DNA from 4 places in the Halioxenophilus aromaticivorans genome. Region 2 is predicted to be linked to each of the others. Evidence: predicted binding sites of a transcription regulator. Region 2 holds the regulator's gene; each other region holds the start of a gene.

Region 1 (3,544 bases), 1.3 Mb from region 2:
GGGCAGCCGGCCGGACAACATCTGATAGGTGATTACCGCCAGAGAAAACAAATCCGATTGCGGCGTGCCAAATTCACCCACAAAATATTCCGGAGCAGTGTATTGAGCGGTGCCCAAAATTTCACTGCGAGTGATGGTTGGCGAGATCTCTTCTAAGCCGGCCACCCAGGTTGCGCCAAAATCAATGATTTGTACGGTGCCGGTGTAGTCGATCATAATGTTTTCTGGGCGTAGGTCTTGGTGCAGCATTTCCAGCCGGTGAAACGCTTGCAACCCCCTGGCGATCTGCTCAACAATGGCCCTTACTTGGTCCAGCCGTGGGGTGGGGTTATCCACCATCCACTGGGCCAGGGTCTGGCCCTTTATGTATTCCGTAGCGACGTAAAAATACTGCTTGCTACGGTCTAACGCTGCTGGCTTAAGAACATGAGCATTATCGATGCGGCGGGCAATCCATTCCTCCAGCAAAAAACGCTCTAGGTATTTTTTATCACCTTGCAATTCGTTAGACGGAACCTTAATCACGATTTCGTGTTGGCTCTTATCATCTACGGCTAGGTACACATGGCTGCGAGCGCTGTTATACAGCGGCCTCACGATGGTGTAGCCGTCTATTTTGTGGCGTGCATGCATTACTGGGGGAAAGGGTAAATCGGTTTGGGTTTCGATAACCTCTTCGCTGGACTGATCCGGTATCGACTCTATATACACAATTTGGCAGGTCAGGTTGTCGTCGCTGCCATTGAGGTATGCTAGGTCCACCAGCTCTTTGGCGGCTTTATCGAGGTCATCAATATGCGCTCTACTGATGCTGGCAATATCGGCCTCGGTAACATATTCGTAGATACCATCCGTTGCTAGAAACAACAGGCTGCCGGGTTGCAGAGTAATAGAGTGGTAATCAAATTCAAGAAACTGACTGGTACCTAAGGCTCGTTGAAGATAGTGTTCATCCCGCGATACCTGCACTCGGTGGTCTGTGGTGAGTTGATGGAGCGTGGTGTCTAATACTTGGTAAACCCGTGCATCGCCAATATGAAATATATGGGCCGTTGCAGATTTAAAAATAATACCGCTAAAAGTACACACGTAGCCTCTGTCGAGGTTGTAGCGAAAGTGGCTGCGCTGGTTTTGAAAATGCAGCCAGGAATTGATCGCGTTGAGCACACAGTGGGCGGATTTCTTAACGCTCCAAGACTCCGGTGTGCTGCAATAATCTTCTATAAAGCTTGTTACTGCCGCTTTACTGGCTTCCTGGCTAACGTCACTGCTACTAATGCCATCGGCTAGCGCTATCACCATGCCTTTGTTGGTTGAAATAGGCGCAGGCGGAATTGAAACCCCGTAAAAGTCTTGGTTTACCGGCTTTCTGCCCTTGTCGCTGTGTTGTCCAACGCGGACGGATAGTTTTACTGCCATAGGTAAGCGTGTAACTCTTTTTAGGGGGGTATAGATTTATTCGGACTATATTAATTAATCCACGGCTATTCACAACACAAAAAAGGGCGCAAGTGGTACCCACTTACGCCCTCCCTTTAGCAGCTTTGCTGTTGTCGGTTTAAACCGCAGCTGTCGCTTTTGATTCCCGCACATGGGTTAAATATAGGGGGAGGCCCACTAAACAGAATCCGCCCACAAGGTTACCCAAAGCCGTTGGGATTTCATTCCAAAGGAAGTAGTCGATTATCTCAAAGTCGCCACCCATAATCATAGAGAATGGGAACAAGAACATGTTTACGATGGAGTGCTCAAATACCATATAGAAGAAGAGCATAATTGGCATCCACATGGCAAAGATTTTAGCAATGGCAGAGGTAGAAACCATGGCTAACACAACGCCCATGGAAACCATCCAGTTACACAGCATGCCGCGGATGAAAATCGTGAACCAACCCAAAATACCCTGCGCTTTGTAGCCAAGAGTACGTGACTCACCAATGGTGGAAACTTTAGCCGCTACTGCGCCACCGTCTACTTGGTAACCGTAGGTCAAAATAAAAGAAGCAAAGAACGCGGTGGTTAATGCGCCGGCAAAGTTACCGACAAAAACCAATCCCCAATTGCGTAGCAGGCCTTTCATATCGCAGCCAGGGCGCTTATCAATCAACGCCAAAGGTACCAATGTAAATACACCGGTGAGCAAATCAAACTTCATTAGGTAAAGCATAATAAAGCCAACCGGGAACAGGCAGGCTCCCAATACCGCATTACCGGTTTGTGTGATAACGGTAATCGCAAAAAAGGCGGCCAAGGCGAGAATGGCTCCGGCCATGTAGGCGCGAATAAACGTATCCTTGGTAGACATAAAAATCTTTTGCTCGCCAGCGTCTACCATTTTTTTGGCAAACTCTGATGGTTCCAAATAAGACATAACAGGTAACTCCCTAAAATCCGTGAAAACCCTTCGTAGGGGCAAAGGTGATATAGCAAAACTTAAGCAGCGCAATCGCGATGTTTGTGAACAAGGCAAATCTGTTTTAGCAAGGGGAGTGCCAAGCCCCAAAAAAAGGGCGTTTTGGTGAAAAATAATGGTGCTTCAAGAAATAGAGGTGAAAATGCGTGCGTTTATTTGGTGCTATTTTCTGTTGTCAGCTCCAATCTTGCACAAGTGCTCGAGGGTTAAGGTTCATTTGTGGTGCACCTAAAAGTCATGAAATTTTTAAAATGACTTTTGGGGTGCGATTTTGGATCATTTCAAAACACCTTGCCTTCTGGTTGTGCAAAAACTGAGCTGAGTTGACCAGCAGAATAACTACACAACTAAGCGCGGTCGTGTTGACTGCAGTTCTGCACACTGGGCAGGTATTTTGCATTTCACAGTCCTCTATACTTAAAGAAGTAATCTCAGGGGGTTGCGCGTTGTCTCATTCACCTACCTACTCTGCAGGCCAATCCAGCGATCAAGCAGCAACAGCCAATGTCATCGCCAGCAGCAAGCAACAGCACGGATTCACTGCTGAACAAAAACGTTACCTGGCGGATACCCTAGTAAGTGCGAATTTGCACCTAGCATTGGGTGGGTCTCAGCAAGCCCAAGCCTCCGCTGTGCCAGAGTCGTTTTGGGGCACTCCGGTAGAAGACCTGTGTAAAGAAGAAAAGCGGAAATATGAGACCCATGTGCTCGATATCTGGCAGGACATCGTTCGCAGCAACGATACCAATCAGTTATTGACTGGGCTGGACCAATTTATGGCGCGGCACTATGGGTTGTTTAACGTCACGCCAGCCATGGAAGGTTATATGGTTCGCATGCGCATACCGGCCTGTAAGGTTCGTGGCGATCAGATGATTGTGCTAGGGGATATCGCCGAAGATATCGCAGGGGGTTATGCCCATGTCACGACGCGGGGCAGTTTTCAATTTAGAGAAGTCGAGCCCAACCGTGTTCTAGAGATGCTTACGCTAATGCACGATACGGGTTTATCTTGCAAAGGCACGGGGGCGGACAGCGCCCGCAATATTACCTGTATTCCCACAGCCGGATTTGACCCCGAAGAATTAATTGACCTGCAAAAGTATGCAGTCGCGCTGAGTCATCGAATTT
Region 2 (3,544 bases):
TGGCGATTTTAGAGACACGGGCCGACCTCAACAAACAGCAGCGACTGGACAAATGCCAGCAACTGCTGGAGGAATTCCACGTCACCCATGTGCAAGACAGCCCGGGCATGGCCCTGTCTGGTGGTGAGCGCCGGCGTGTAGAAATCGCTCGCGCCCTGGCGGCGGAGCCGCGCTTTATCTTATTGGACGAGCCCTTTGCAGGGGTCGACCCGATATCGGTGTCTGATATCAAAAACATTATTGAACATCTGCGCAGCCGCGGTATCGGCGTGTTAATCACCGACCACAATGTGCGCGAAACCCTGGATATCTGCGAAAAGGCGTATATCGTCGGCGGCGGACAAATCATTGCCGAGGGTAAACCCCAAGAGGTACTGGCCAACCAATTGGTGCGTGATACCTACCTGGGGGATAAATTTCACCTTTAACGAAGCAAATTGCCCTGCCCCTTTACGCGAGGCCAATTATGCGCGACTATACCGGGGTAGCGCCCTTTTCTAGTGCGCCCAAAGCCGCCTAACAGGCACCTTTCTCCCGGTGGATTGATCCGCCAAATCTCCTTATATTTTCTTCACACAAAACACATAATTTTTAGGCATAAAAATTGCTTAAATTTGTTGCGCGTTCACCGGTTTCGGTACTACACTGCCAAGACGGCAGCGGAAAGTCCCTGCCCAGATTTTTATTTGGCGTACCAACACCGGATCGATTAGCCGCATTATGAAGCAGTCTCTACAGCTTAAGCTCGGTCAACAGCTCACCATGACCCCCCAACTGCAACAGGCCATTCGCCTATTGCAGCTTTCCACGCTCGACCTACAGCAAGAAATTCAAGAAGCGCTGGAATCCAACCCCATGTTGGAAATGACAGAGGGTGAAGATCAATCCGGCAGCGACGGTGACAGCAAAGACAGCGGCGAAGCCAACTCAGAAGGCGCCAACACCACTGAAGCCACTGCTGCGGAAAACACAAGCGACGACAACAACACAGAAACCGCCAGCGATAGCAACGACGATTGGCAGGACAACATCCCCGACGACCTACCCGTCGACACCAATTGGGACGATATCTACCAAGGCAGTGGCCCCTCCAGCTCCGGCAGCGTCGGCCCAGAGCGCGATGACAGCTACTTTGATAGCCAAATTGACAACTCGGAGACACTGCAAGAGCATCTGCTCTGGCAACTGAATTTAACCCCCATGTCAGATCAAGATCGCAGCATCGCCATGAACATTATCGATGCCGTGGCGCCCAGTGGCTTGTTAACCTCCACCATTGAAGAGATTTACCTCGGTTTGATCGGCCAATCCAGCCCATCTGAAGCCGAAACGACAGAAGCGGATAAAGAGGATGCGCTATCGGCAGACAGTGAAACGTTTGAGGATGGCGACACCGCTACCGAAGCCGAAACTGTGGTATCTAGCGCTACCGACTTAGACGACGAAGATAGCCTGAGCATTGAGGAAGTACTGGCCGTACAGCATCGTTTGCAGCTGTTTGACCCTATTGGCTCGTGCAGTGAAGACCTGGGCCAATGCCTTTTGGTGCAGCTGAATCAGTTCCCGGCGGATACCCCGGCGTTGAATTCCGCCAAGCTGGTAGTACGTGAACACCTGGCACAATTGGGAAACCGCGACTATAAACAAATTATGCGCCGCGGCCGGATGAAAGAGCCTGAATTGAAGCAGGCTATTTTGCTGATTCAGCAATTGACTCCCCACCCCGGTGAATTGATTGGCAGTAGCGAGACCACCTATATAGTGCCGGATGTATTTGTCAGCAAAAAGGACGATCGTTGGAGCGTAGAGCTGAACCCAGAGATCGCGCCCAAAATTCGCATTAACAACAGTTACGCAAACTTGGTTAAGCGCGCGGATAGCAGCGACGACAACACCTTCCTTCGAGACAACTTGCAAGAGGCACGTTGGTTTTTGAAAAGCCTGCAAAGCCGTAACGAAACTTTGCTGAAAGTGGCGAGCTGTATCGTTGACAAGCAGCGCGGCTTCCTTGACCATGGCCCTGAAGCGATGAAGCCATTGGTTCTGCACGATATTGCCGAAGACGTCGGCATGCACGAATCGACCATTTCTCGAGTCACTACACAAAAGTATATGCATACACCCCAAGGCATATTTGAGCTGAAATATTTCTTTTCTAGCCACGTCAGTACCGACGGCGGCGGCGAATGCTCCTCTACGGCCATCCGCGCCATTATCAAAAAGCTGGTTGCCGCGGAAGACCCGAAAAAACCGCTCAGCGACAGTAAAATCACCAACTTATTATCGGATCAGGGTATTCAGGTGGCGCGCCGTACCATCGCCAAATACCGAGAATCTCTGGGCATTGCTGCGTCTAACGAACGCAAGCGCCTGGTGTAAATATCAGCAATTAGCACGGCAAACAGTCAGGGATGTAATTTACCCCTGCCAGGCACTAAAAAACTGGAATTTTTAGTGCCAACGAAACTCACAATAACAACAGAGAAAAATCAAGAACAACAGCGAAGTAACAGGTTTTCACCGCGCCGGATCGCCGACGTGGTGGCAAAGGCGGCCCAGCCGCCAAAAAACCAACCGGCCCAACATCTGCAAGGGCCAAATCGACAAAGAGGAAACGCAATGCAAATCACTATTAGCGGGCATCACGTCGAACTAACCGACTCAATTAAAGATTATGTAAACAACAAGCTGTCCCGCCTCGATAAACACCACGGCCAGATAACCAACACCAACGTCACCCTCTCAGTTGAAAAAATGCGGCAAAAAGCCGAAGCTAACATCCACGTGAGCGGTAGAGACTTCTTCGCCAACTGTGAATCCGAAGATCTATACGCTGCCATTGACGGCCTAACCGACAAATTAGACCGACAGCTACTCAAACACAAAGAGAAAATCAGTAGTCATCGATGACCACCAAACTGTCTTCCATTTTAGCTCCAAGCCGTGTCGTATGCGGCTTGGACGGCGTTAGCAAAAAGCGCGCACTGCAAACCATAGCCAATCACATTGCCGAAGACCTACCGGTATTGGATGCCGAAGAGCTGTTCCGCCGTCTTATGGCCCGTGAGCGATTAGGCTCTACCGGTATAGGCCAAGGTATCGCCATACCCCACTGCCGTTTAGAGAACTGCTCCGGTACCTTAGGGGCCTTTTTCAAGCTCAGCGACAAACTCGACTTCGATGCCATAGACGATGCACCGGTGGACTGTATTTTTGCCCTGCTGGTACCTGAAGAAGCTGACGATTCACACCTACAAACATTGGCCGCCATCGCGCGGACCTTCTCCAACCCCGATTTGATGCAACGCATTCGTCAGTGCGACGATAGCGAAACACTCTACCAAACATTGATTAGCGCCGACTAACAACGGGGATACCACATGCAACTTGTCATCATCAGTGGTCGCTCTGGCTCCGGTATTAGCAGCGCCCTGAGGGTGCTCGAGGATGCTGGCATGACCTGCATAGACAACCTGCCCGTGGCTCTGCTGAGCCACTTGGTAGATACCACCGATGATACTGAGCTGCGCTGTGCGGTGACCCT
Region 3 (3,544 bases), 190 kb from region 2:
TGCTGTTTGGCGAAGTGGGCGCCCGCTGGGACCAGCGTATGATCATCGTCGCCGCCCTGGGCCTGTATGGCTTATTTTCTGTCCTGGCCACCCTTGTGACCAGCTTGCAACAACTGATAGCACTGCGGTTTTTGCAGGGCTTGGCCAGCTCCGCAGCCGCTGTATTTGCACCGGTTATGATTCGTACCCTTCTGCCCGAAAACCAAGCCATCCGGGCCATCGGTGTAATGAGCAGTATTGAATCCTTAACACCGGCGTTGGCGCCGATATTGGGGGCATGGCTATTGGCAATATGGGGCTGGCAAGCCAGCTTTTGGACGGTGGCAGTAGCCTGCGCGGCGTTACTGGTGATTTGGTGGCGGCTCTACCCAACCATGCCGGTTAACCCACCCTTAGACAGCAATCACCACTACGGACGGTTGCTGCGCCACTCTCGGTTTCTGCTTTTAGCTAACAGCCAAGCCTGTGCGCTGGGCGGCTTATTGGTGTTTGTGTTTGCTGCACCCGCTTTATTTGCCGGCCCACTGGGCGGGGATATTCGAGACTTTGTGATAATGCAAATGATCGGCGTGAGCTTTTTTATCGCCTCAGCCAGCAGCAGCCACTGGTGGGTAGAAAAGTTTGGCCGCGCGCCCATGATCTGCGCCGGCAGCGTGATTAGCCTTATAGGCGCCACCGGGCTTTGCCTCTATGGGTTTGCTATTCAGCAGGGCTGGGCAGCAACTCATAATTGGGCTGTTTGGCTGTTGTTTATTTGGGTCAACCTAGGCTTTGGCGTGCGTGGGCCACCGGGCTTCTATGCCGCATTGGAGTCCGCCGGCGCCGACAGCGCTCGGGCCAGCGCACTGATCATATTACTGGTAATACTGGTCGCCGCCGCTGGTACCGCGCTTATAGCGCCGTTTATCAGCCAGGGCCTATTTGCCATAGGCGCCGTGGTGACAGCGATTTTCGCCGCAGCGTGGGTGCTCTTTTTGTTCGGCCATAAAGGCTAGCGAAACACGCTAGTGCCAAGCTCCGACTACTGCACCCATAACCGTGAAGGTAACCACCTGATAGCCGGCGTTAACGAAATAAAGCTGAAATGGCCGGTTTTCAAATAGGTCGTTTACCAAAAAAGCCATGGCCACCCAACCGAAGCCTGTGAAAAATCCGTACATCGTGCCCGTGGCCAAGGTGGACTGCGGGCCTAAAAACAAAGCCAAATTCACAGCTACTATAAACAACGCAAAGAAAGACCCGCCAAAGATAATGGCAGGGTGACGCATTTTGCCCTGTTTGCTTTCGTAACCCACCGCCTGCATCCAATACACTCCAAACATCATGGGTGAATACCAGGCTGCTCCTATGGCAAAGCCCAGCAAACTAGCCACCAGCACTGCAAAATAATTAATGTCAGCCATCGATGCCCCCGTATTCTATGTAAGTGGCAATGGTCACTGCCGATTTGCAATACCTCTTAAACAGGCTTGTAACTTTTACAAACCATAGCGTGAATAACAAGGATTAGCGTGTCCATAGCGCATTAAACCAGCCTAAGCCGGCGGATTTTGGGGTTTTTCCGTGTTGGCATGGTCCTAGCTACCACCTACACGAGCCTGAGTAAGTTAGCCTTAAACAGAGGCACTTACTCTAAGCTGCTTGAACCCACTTAATCTGCACATGCAGGCAATCAATGAGCTGGTAATTACGCGTTAGACGCCACCAGCGTTGCCATCGCAGAAGGAGAAAACGATGAAATTGCTACATAAAAAATCACTAGCCGCAGCCGTCGCCAGCGTTACATTAGTGACAGCGCCACTGACTTTCGCCGGCATGGATAAAGACTCCGTTGCCAACAAAACTGAGTCTGCCGTTGAGCAAACGAAAGATGCTACCCAGGACGCTACCCAAAAGGTTGGCCAGACCATCGAGCAAAGAACCGACGAGGGTGAGGCTTACTTCAAAAACGGCTGGCAGGAAGGCAAGATCGAAACGGCTTTTCTGTTTAACGAACATCTAAACAATTTTAAACTGGATTCCGAGGTCATAGACGGTAATGCTGTACTTACCGGCGAAGTCGATTCCAGTGTTAAGAAGGACTTGGCCAATGAGATCGCTCTGTCAATCGAGGGCATAGAGAGCGTTGATAACCGCATCGAAGTCGTTAATGACGAGCAAAAGGATGGTGAGCGAAACGAATTCCTAGCCTCGGTACAAGATGCCACCATAACGGCCGTTATCAAAATGAAATACTTGGTGAACGATGACCTCTCGGCCATCGACATTAAAGTTGATACCAAAGACCAAATAGTAATATTGAGTGGCGAAGTTGAAACAGACGTGCAAAAACAGCTGGCTGAAGCCATTGCCACCAACTCAGACGACGTTGTTGAAGTACAAAATCAAATCAAAGTACTTCAAAGCTAACCCTATAAGCAGCGCGATTAGCGGGCACTAGCCCGCTTTTTTTCGTTTACACCACAATGCCAAAGACCCACGTGCTGGCAATCAACAATCCCGCCGCAGACATTGGCACTGTATAAGAGAAACGCTACTATGACGCATGAGAATGCCTGGGCCAGACCCAAACAGCACAGCCACATATAACAAGCCACTAGTGCTTGGTTTAAGGAACACAAAATGTCAAAAGTACTCCTCGTTGATGACGACTCTCTATTCACCGATGCCACCTCCGAGCTCATCAAACTGCTTGGTCACACGGTAGAAATTGCGTCAACCGCGCAGGACGCCAACCAACGCTTAAATAATGAACACTTTGACGTGTTAATGCTGGACATCATGCTTCCCGACGGCAACGGCTTCGACATTCTGCACAACCTAAGCGCGGAATCCCGCCCACCCAAGGTCGCGTTTATCACCGGGCACTCAGCCATTAAATCCATGGTAAATTCCATCGCTGGTCCTGGGGTGAGCTATCTGCTTAAGCCCATCGACTTGGCCAGCATTGAAGCCCTTTTGTCAGAGCCAGAAGACGCTACCGACAGCAACGCCCATTTCGGCGTGCTGGTAGGTGAATCGCCGGTCATCAAAAAGGTGTATAACTACATCGAAAGGGTGGCGCCAACCCGCGCCAACGTCATGATCATGGGCGAAAGCGGCACCGGTAAAGAGCTGGTTGCACAGGCCATCCACAACGCCAGCAAATGCAGCGGTGCAATGGTTGCCGCTAACTGTGGCGCCTTCTCTCCAGAACTGCTCAGCAGTGAATTGTTCGGCCATGAGAAGGGCTCGTTTACCGGCGCCACCAGTCGCAAAATCGGCCTATTTGAACAGGCCAAGGGCGGCACTTTGTTCTTGGACGAAGTCACCGAAATGCCCATCGATATGCAACCGACGCTGCTAAGGGTATTGGAAACTGGCATGCTACGCCGTGTAGGCGGCACCGAAGATATCCCCATAGACTGTCGCGTCATTTCTGCCACAAATAGATCCAGAGATCAATTAGCCACCGAGCAGTGCCTACGCGAGGATATTTATTTCCGCTTGGCGGTCTTCCCTATTGACCTGCCACCGCTACGCAACCGCGGCAACGATGTATCTC
Region 4 (3,544 bases), 370 kb from region 2:
GTTCGATCTGCCAACGTTCATCCGCTCGGCGGGTATATTGAAAGCGGTCGTGTAGGCGATGGGAGCCGCCCTGCCAAAACTCAATCTCACTGGGTTTAACCCGGTAACCGCCCCAAAAATCCGGCAGCGGTATCTCACCCTTGGCAAACTTAGCCTTGATGTTTTCAAATTGGGACATCAGCAATTGCCTCGACGAGATAGGCTGGCTTTGGGCCGAGGCCCAGGCGGCCAGCTGACTTTCCTTTGGGCGAGACGCGAAATAGGCCAGCGATTGTGTCGCACTGACCTTCTCAACAACGCCACACACCTTCACCTGCCGCTCCAGAAAATGCCAAGGAAAATGTAAGCTGACCTTGTTGTTGCTGCTGATATCCTGAGCCTTGCGACTGCCGTAATTGGTGTAAAATACAAAGCCGTCGTCATCCAGTTGCTTAAGCAGTACGATGCGCTGGGACGGTTGGCCAGAGGCGTCCACGGTGGCCAGTACCATGGCAGTTGGGTCCTTCACACCGGTATCCACTATTTGGCGCAGCCAGAGATTGAATTGGTCAATTGGGTTATCGAGAAGATCTTCCTTCTTTAATTGCCCGAGATTATAGTCCCGCCGCAGGGACTGCAGATCGTCAGCCATGTGTGGTCTCGCAAGTTACGGTGTTAATTGGCGCTAGTTTAAAGCCCCGGTAGAATAAGACCAATACGCCATAGCATGATGAACCAGATTCCCCGCGCCAAATCGGATACAACTGGCGCGACCATTAAGACATCCCATTTCAAAACATGACGATGGTAAGCCAACCAGGATGCTCCAACCTCAACCGACCACACAGCCTATTATTGTCGGCGCTATCTTAGCCGGAGGCGAAAGCAGGCGCTTTAACTACCAAACCAAAGCCCTGATAGACCTTAACGGTAAGCCACTGATAGAACACTGTTTGGACCGGTTAGCCCCCCAAGGTCTTGCAACCATCGCAGTGTGCGCCAACCAAAACCCCGCGCTAACCGAATATGGCCTACCGTGCATAGAGGAATTGGATTGTGCCATTGCGGGGCCACTACGCGGCCTGTATAGCGCCCTAGAATGGGCCCATAAGGCGGCAGGCGACGCGCTACTATTGACCGTACCCTGCGATACCCCCTTACTGCCCCTAAATTTAGTCGAAGAATTAACCAATACCCTGTTGCTCACTCAGGACGACTGCGTGATAGCAAGCAGCAACGGAAGGCTACACCCAACCATTGGCCTATGGCGCACCAATCTACTGCAGCGCTTGGCTGACCATATAGCCGCCTCGCAAAAAGGCAGCCTGAAAGCGTGGCTGAGCCAGTGCAGGTTTACAGAGGTTAATTTCTGCTCAACTCAGATTGATCCGTTTGTAAATGTTAATTCTCAATCGGATTTAAATAACCTAACCCAGGCCTTAGCACCAAAATAAAGCCCAACGATTTTTTTTGCTTCCACCAAAGCTAAATTTGCTGCTCTTTTGACCAGTGATTCTTCTCACACGAACCACAAAAATGCACAAAAGAACCATAAAGGTGCATTTTAGAAGAATCTTAAATCACCATTTTAAGACACTTTATTCTTCACCACTCCATTTTGGTGCCACCCTAAACATGGGTAAATGCCTAACTCCTTTCTGGGGCAAGCATTTAAACATCTGTTTTTACTGTGTTTTTTTCTGATTTTGTGATTTTTACCAGCGTTGGCAAGGGTTTTGCGATTACAGGGCAAAGCATCAGAATTTTTAATTACAAACATAGCGTCACCAAAGGAGCCTTAGATGAGCGGTAGAAGTAATGAAACAAAAACTCTCATGGAACGACTCTCCAGTCTGCCTAAAAAACTGATCAGTACTTCCATAGCGTGCATAAGCATGTCTGTTGCAGTACCTGCGTTTGCGGAAGAGTTGGATGTTGAAAAAGAAGATTTAAAATTCGGTTTTATTAAATTAACCGACATGGCTCCTCTGGCTGTGGCCTATGAAAATGGTTACTTCGAAGACGAAGGTCTTTTTGTAACTTTGGAGGCGCAAGCTAACTGGAAAGTGTTATTGGATCGCGTCATCGATGGGCAGTTAGACGGTGCCCACATGCTGGCCGGCCAGCCCTTGGGCGCCACCATCGGCTTCGGTACTCAGGCTCACGTTGTTACTGCATTCAGCATGGATTTAAACGGTAACGGCATCACTGTATCGAATGAAATTTGGGAAGAAATGAAGCCCAATATCCCTAAGGATAAAGATGGCAAGCCTGTTCACCCCATTAAAGCAGACTACCTGAAACCTGTTGTTGAAAAATATAAAGAAGAAGGTAAGCCTTTTAAAATGGGTATGGTATTCCCGGTTTCTACTCACAATTATGAGCTGCGTTACTGGTTAGCCGCCGGTGGCATTCACCCCGGATACTACGCGCCACACAAAGGCGATACTTCTGGTACCTTGCAAGCAGACGCTTTGCTTTCTGTAACACCGCCACCACAAATGCCATCCACTCTGGAAGCCGGCACCATCTATGGCTACTGCGTGGGTGAGCCATGGAACCAACAGGCCGTATTTAAAGGCATTGGTGTTCCAGTCATTACCGATTACGAAATTTGGAAAGACAACCCAGAAAAAGTATTTGGTGTTTCTTCCAAGTGGGCCGAAGAAAATCCAAATACCCACCTAGCTGTGGTTAAAGCGATGATCCGTGCGGCCAAATGGTTGGACGAAAACGACAACGCCAACCGCCCAGCGGCCGTTAAGATTTTGTCTCAGCCGAACTACGTGGGCGCCGACTACGACGTAATCGCCAACTCTATGACCGGTACTTTTGAATACGAAAAAGGCGACAAGCGTGATGTTCCTGATTTCAACGTATTCTTCCGTTACTACGCGACCTACCCGTTCTACTCCGATGCCATTTGGTACTTAACTCAAATGCGTCGCTGGGGCCAAATCGCCGAGCCCAAACCAGACAGCTGGTACATGGAGATCGCCAAAAAGGTGTACAAACCAGAGATCTACATGCAGGCCGCTGAAATGTTAATCGAAGAAGGCAAAATGGATAAGAAAGACTTCCCATTTGGCACCGACGGTTACCGCGAGCCACAGACTCACTTTATCGACAACATTACTTACGACGGCCACAAGCCTAATGACTACCTCAAGCAATTTGAGATTGGCCTGAAAGGCGACACCGTACTGTAACACGCCGGGACGGGCCAGCCTGCTGTCCCGTCCCCTTAACGAAGCTTTAGCAACGAAACTTTAGCAACAAAATTTTGTAGCAACACACTTATTCATTACCTAAATAGGTATCCAACTATGTTAAATCGCAGTGTTCGATTTTTTGAGTTAACGGGGTTAGTTTGGTTAATACCTATTGCCAACCTGCTCGCAGGTAAAAACCCAAAACAGCAGCTTACCAACCTAGCCACGTCTGTGGGCGTGCCTATGATCGCCTTCCTGATCTTCCTACTGATGTGGAGCGTTGCTGCACAAAACGTAAAGACAAGTTTGGGTAACCTGCCTGGCCCGGTGCAAACCTGGGAACAATTTCAAGG

What was found. The regulator sigma-54, encoded in region 2, starts transcription at its own class of promoters, with help from an activator protein. The targets are predictions, from matches to a motif close to GTTGGCACGNNNNTNGNNT.
Region 1: the regulator sigma-54 is predicted to act here: its motif matches at 2,479-2,497, upstream of ACGHM3_RS23355 (formate/nitrite transporter family protein).
Region 3: the regulator sigma-54 is predicted to act here: its motif matches at 1,566-1,584, upstream of ACGHM3_RS18695 (BON domain-containing protein).
Region 4: the regulator sigma-54 is predicted to act here: its motif matches at 1,703-1,721, upstream of ACGHM3_RS16370 (CmpA/NrtA family ABC transporter substrate-binding protein).

The regions. Positions count from the first base shown of each region.
Region 1 is NZ_AP031496.1:5,494,645-5,498,188, reverse strand. It holds gene ACGHM3_RS23360 (bifunctional protein-serine/threonine kinase/phosphatase) at 1-1,419, opposite strand, end outside; gene ACGHM3_RS23355 (formate/nitrite transporter family protein) at 1,559-2,371, opposite strand; gene ACGHM3_RS23350 (NirA family protein) at 2,860-3,544, shown strand, end outside.
Region 2 is NZ_AP031496.1:4,184,122-4,187,665, forward strand. It holds gene lptB (LPS export ABC transporter ATP-binding protein) at 1-428, shown strand, start outside; gene ACGHM3_RS17955 (RNA polymerase factor sigma-54) at 721-2,379, shown strand; gene hpf (ribosome hibernation-promoting factor, HPF/YfiA family) at 2,620-2,910, shown strand; gene ACGHM3_RS17965 (PTS sugar transporter subunit IIA) at 2,907-3,365, shown strand; gene rapZ (RNase adapter RapZ) at 3,381-3,544, shown strand, end outside.
Region 3 is NZ_AP031496.1:4,371,533-4,375,076, forward strand. It holds gene ACGHM3_RS18685 (MFS transporter) at 1-995, shown strand, start outside; gene ACGHM3_RS18690 (DUF1761 domain-containing protein) at 1,005-1,403, opposite strand; gene ACGHM3_RS18695 (BON domain-containing protein) at 1,735-2,409, shown strand; gene ACGHM3_RS18700 (sigma-54 dependent transcriptional regulator) at 2,623-3,544, shown strand, end outside.
Region 4 is NZ_AP031496.1:3,814,094-3,817,637, forward strand. It holds gene ACGHM3_RS16355 (DUF1415 domain-containing protein) at 1-14, opposite strand, end outside; gene pdxH (pyridoxamine 5'-phosphate oxidase) at 1-631, opposite strand, end outside; gene mobA (molybdenum cofactor guanylyltransferase MobA) at 801-1,433, shown strand; gene ACGHM3_RS16370 (CmpA/NrtA family ABC transporter substrate-binding protein) at 1,875-3,188, shown strand; gene ACGHM3_RS16375 (ABC transporter permease) at 3,306-3,544, shown strand, end outside.